Regions from separate parts of the Micromonospora sp. CPCC 206060 genome, predicted to be linked through region 2. Evidence: predicted binding sites of a transcription regulator. Region 2 holds the regulator's gene; the other holds the start of a gene.
What was found. Region 2 encodes HrcA, which represses chaperone genes, less so after heat shock. Its sites were predicted from a motif close to GGTTNGCACNCTCNNNNNGAGNGTGCNAACC; they were not measured.
Positions count from the first base shown of each region.

Region 1: the regulator HrcA is predicted to act here: its motif matches at 1,154-1,184, upstream of groES (co-chaperone GroES).

Region 1 is NZ_JBAKHU010000002.1:280,126-282,581, reverse strand. It holds gene groL (chaperonin GroEL) at 1-629, opposite strand, end outside; gene groES (co-chaperone GroES) at 707-1,021, opposite strand; gene V6U90_RS03720 (class I SAM-dependent methyltransferase) at 1,299-2,456, shown strand, end outside.
Region 2 is NZ_JBAKHU010000001.1:440,440-442,895, forward strand. It holds gene dnaJ (molecular chaperone DnaJ) at 1-565, opposite strand, end outside; gene hrcA (heat-inducible transcriptional repressor HrcA) at 690-1,712, opposite strand; gene V6U90_RS02015 (DUF4870 domain-containing protein) at 1,945-2,456, shown strand, end outside.

The sequences.
Region 1 (2,456 bases), on a different contig from region 2:
TCCTGGGCCTCGACGTCGGTGACGAAGTTGGGCGAGATGAAGCCCTTGTCGAACTGGAGACCCTCGGTCACCTCCAGCTCGGTGGCGAGGGTGGAACCCTCCTCGACGGTGATAACACCGTCGCGGCCGACCCGCTCCATCGCCTCGGCGATCAGCTCACCGATGGTGGCGTCCTGCGCGGAGATCGTCGCGACGTGCGCGACGGACTCCTTGCTCGCCACCTCGACGGCCTTGCCGAGCAGCGCCTCGGAGACCTTCTGGGCCGCCGCGTCGATGCCCCGCTTCAGGCCGGTCGGGTTGGCACCGGCCGCCACGTTGCGCAGGCCCTCGCGGACCATCGCCTGGGCGAGCACGGTCGCGGTGGTGGTCCCGTCGCCGGCGATGTCGTTGGTCTTGGTCGCCACCTCCTTGACCAGCTGCGCACCGAGGTTCTCGTACGGGTTGGTGAGGTCGATCTCCTTGGCGATGGTCACGCCATCGTTGGTGATCGTCGGCGCACCGAATTTCTTGTCCAGGACGACGTTGCGCCCACGCGGGCCGAGGGTGACCTTGACCGCGTTCGCCAGCGCGTTGACACCGTGCTCCAGCAGGTGCCGCGCGTCATCCGAGAAGCTCAGGATCTTCGCCATCTATGTCCCTCCAGACGACGCTGCCCCGGCCCGGCGAGCCGGACCGGGACAGCGTCACTGATCGACTGATCGGTTGGTTACTTCTCGATGACCGCGAGGACGTCACGGGCGGAGAGCACCAGGTACTCCTCGCCGGCGTACTTGACCTCGGTGCCGCCGTACTTCGAGTAGATGACCGTGTCGCCGACCTTGACGTCAACCGGGATCCGGTTGCCGGAGTCGTCGATGCGGCCCGGGCCGACGGCGAGGACAGTGCCCTCCTGCGGCTTCTCCTTGGCAGTGTCGGGGATCACGATGCCCGACGCAGTGGTGGTCTCAGCCTCATTCGCCTGGACCAGGATCCGGTCCTCGAGCGGCTTGATCGCAACCTTGGTCGCGGTAGTCACGGGCATACCCTCCTGGGGTACTGGTTTCTGTACCGGTCAGTCCAGCTGACCAGCGTCAATCTGCCACATGCCACCGGGCGGGGCCGTCGTCGCGGGTGCCGGTCCGCCTGGCGTTCAGCCCCCGCGCCGAGGCCCGGGAGCTGGCACCCTCGGTCCGAGAGTGCTAATCGCAGATTAGGCCGATCGCTAGCACTCCGTCAAGGAGAGTGCCAACGAACCCCCGTCGTGTCGCCCGGTCCGACCCGCCCCGGACACCGGCACGCCGTCCCGCCACAATGATCCGGTGGACCTCGACCAGCTCGCCGCGCTGCGTACCCCGGCGGGCGAGACCGCCCTCGCCACGGCGGCCGGGCTGGCCGGCGGCGACCCGCTGGCCGCGGCGGCCGCGCTACGGGCCACCGGGGTTCCCGCCGACCTCGCCGCCGCCGCACTCACCCAGGCCGAGCTGCGCCGCCGGGCGGTACCCAAGTTCGGGCCGGAGGCGGCCGGCATGTTCTTCACCCGGGCCGGACTGGAGCAGGCCACCCGGCGGGTGGTCGCCGACCGGCGGGCCGCCCGGTTGCGCGCCGCCGGGGTGACCACCCTCGCCGACCTCGGTTGCGGACTCGGCGCCGACGCGCTCGCCGCCGCCCGCGCCGGCATCCGGGTGTACGCCGTGGAGGCCGACCCGCTCACCGCCGCGCTGGCCACCTCGAATGCCCACGCCACCGGACTGGCCGACCTGGTCACGGTGGAGTGCGGGGACGCCACCACCTTCGACGTGACCCGGGTGGACGCGGTCTTCTGCGATCCGGCCCGCCGCCGCGCCGGCACCGGACGACGGATCTTCGACCCGACGGCCTACTCACCACCCTGGGACTTCGTGCTCGGACTGGCGGAACGGGTCCCCCGCACCGTGGTCAAGGTGGCCCCCGGGATCGACCACGCCCTCATCCCGGCCGGCGCCGAGGCGGAGTGGGTCAGCGTGGACGGCGACCTGGTCGAGGCGGCTCTCTGGTGCGGCCCACTCGCCGAGGTCCCCCGCCGCGCCACCCTGCTCCGCAGTAAGGAAGGGCCCCCGCTTAACGCTTTCGGTATAGGAAGGGCCCCCTCTTATCACCTCACCGGCAGCGGCACCGTCGAGGCAGCCGTCGCCGGGGTACGCCGGTACGTGCACGATCCCGACCCTGCCGTGGTCCGCGCCCACCTGGTCGCCGAGCTCGCCACCGACCTCGACGGGACGCTCGCCGACCCGACCATCGCCTACCTCTACACCGACGAACCGGCCCGCAGCCCGTTCACCCGGTGCATCGAGGTCGCCGAGGTACTGCCGTTCTCGCTGAAGCGGCTGCGGGCGCTGCTGCGGGACCGGGGGGTGGGACGGGTCGAGATCCTCAAGCGGGGCTCGGCGCTGGAGCCGGAGCAGCTCCGGCGTGACCTGCGGCTACGGGGTACCGGATCG
Region 2 (2,456 bases):
AGGGGCGGGCGGAGACAACCTGGCCGAGGAAGGTGCGCTGCACCGACTGCACCTCGCCCCGACCACCGCACGCCTCGCAGGTGGCCAGGTGGGTGCCGGCAGCGGTACCGGCGCCGGTGCAGGTGGTGCAGAGCACCGCGGTGTCGACGGTGATCGGCGCCTCCACCCCGAAGGCGGTCTCGTGCAGGTCCAGTTCGAGGCGGAGGATCGCGTCCGCGCCGGGCCGGGTACGTGGACGCGGCCCACGCGAACCGGCCGCCCCGCCGAAGAAGGCGTCCATGATGTCCTGGAACCCGACGAACGGGCCGGCGCCACCCGGCCCGCCCGGACCGGCACCGCCGCCACCCGGCGCAAGCGGGTCACCACCCAGGTCGACCATCTGCCGCTTCTGGTCGTCCGAGAGAACCTCGTACGCGGCGTTGATGTCCTTGAACTTCTCCTGGGCCTCCGGGTCCGGATTGACGTCCGGGTGGTACTGGCGCGCCAGCTTGCGGTAGGCGCGCTTGATCTCGTCATCGGAGGCGTCCCGGCTGACGCCGAGGATGCCGTAGTAGTCCCTGGCCACTGCGTTCCGTGTCCCCATGTCTGTCTCGCGTTACGCCCCGCGGTCGTCGGGTGCGGCTCTGGTCAGTACTGCGCCTGGTCGGGTGGTGCGCCTGGTCAGTGGTGTGTCCATCCTGCGCGCCCGGTCAGTTCTGCGCCAGCAGCTCGCCTACGTAGCGTGCCACGGCGCGTACGGTGGCGATCGTCCCGGGGTAGTCCATCCGGGTGGGCCCGAGGACACCCAGACCGCCGACGATGGTGCGCCCCGGCCCGTAGCCGGTACTCACCACCGAGGTGCCCCGGAGGTTGTCGATCTCGTTCTCGTCGCCGATGCGGACCCGGGTCGTGCTCGGCTCCACCTCCCCGATCAGCTTGAGCAGGACGACCTCCTCCTCCAGCGCCTCCAGGATCGGACGGAGCGATCCCTGGAAGTCGAGCAGGCCACCCCGGGCCAGGTTGGCGGTGCCGGCGAGGGCGATCCGCTCCTCGTGCCGTTCGACCAGGGTCTCCAGCAGCACGGTGGCGAGGGTGGTCATCGCCGGCCGAAGCTGCGGGTTGACCTCCTCGACCAGGGCCTGCACCAACGGCGGGGTGTCGGCGAGCTTGGTGCCGCCGAGCTTCTCGTTGACCATGCGCCGCAGGTCGATCACGTCGTCGGCCGGGATCGGCGCGGGCAACTCGACCAGCCGCTGCTCGACCCGGCCGGTGTCGGCGATCATGACCAGCATCAGCCGGGTGGTGGAGATCGGGACCAGTTCCAGGTGCCGCACCGAGGAGCGGGCGAGGCTGGGGTACTGCACCACCGCGACCTGCCGGGTGAGCTGCGCCAGCAGCCGGACCGTGCGGTGTACGACGTCGTCCAGGTCGACCGCGCCGACCAGGAAGCGCTCGATGGCCCGGCGCTCCGCCGGGGTGAGTGGTTTGACCCGGGAGAGCCGGTCCACGAAGAGACGGTAGCCACGGTCGGTGGGCACCCGGCCGGCGCTGGTGTGCGGCTGCCGGATGTAGCCCTCCTCCTCCAGCACGGCCATGTCGTTGCGGACCGTCGCCGGGGAGACCCCGAGCTGGTGCCGCTCGACCAGGGCCTTGCTGCCGACCGGCTCCTGGGTGGCAACGTAGTCCTCGACGATGGCGCGCAGGACGTCGAGTTTGCGGTCGTCGAGACCCATCCGCTCCACCTCCCCGCCCTGCGATGCGACCCGCCGGGACGCTCTGGCACTCGACTGTAGCGAGTGCCAGTCTACGTCGGCGTGGCCGGAACGCGCGATCATCGAATCCGTCAGACCCACGTCACCGGCTGTCGGCGTGACGTGCGGTCATGCCCCGTCCGCTGCCCGATCACCCGGGCGTACTGTCCGGTACGCGCTGGCGTGGGTGGACCCGGGAACCTACCGTGACCCCATGACTGAACCACCTCGCCCTCCCTCCTGGGGCGATCCCGGCTCGACGCCCCCGGAGCCCCCGTACGGCGGGTCCGGGTACGAACCTCCGACCGCCCCGCTCCACGGGCACGAGCCGCCGACCGCTCCGGTCTCCGGCGGTGACCCGTCCCCCGGCGGGTACCCCCCACCCACCTCCGGGGCGGGTGGCTATCCCCCACCCGGCGGGTACCCACCCCCCGCCCCCGGCGCGGAGAGCTACCCGCCCCAGGGTGGCCAACCGCCGCAGGGCGGCTACGGCGCACCCGGTGGCTACGGCACACCGGGTGCCGGCTACCCGCCAGCCGGTGGCTACCCCGGTGGCCCGGCGCCCGCCGGGTTCGCCAACAACGACGAGAAGACCTGGGCGCTGGTCGCGCACTTCGGTGGCGCCGCCGGCATGTTCCTCGGTGCCGGGACGGCCGGCTGGATCGCCCCGCTGGTGGCCCTGCTCGCCAAGGGCAGCCAGTCGCCGACCGTACGTGCCCACGCGGT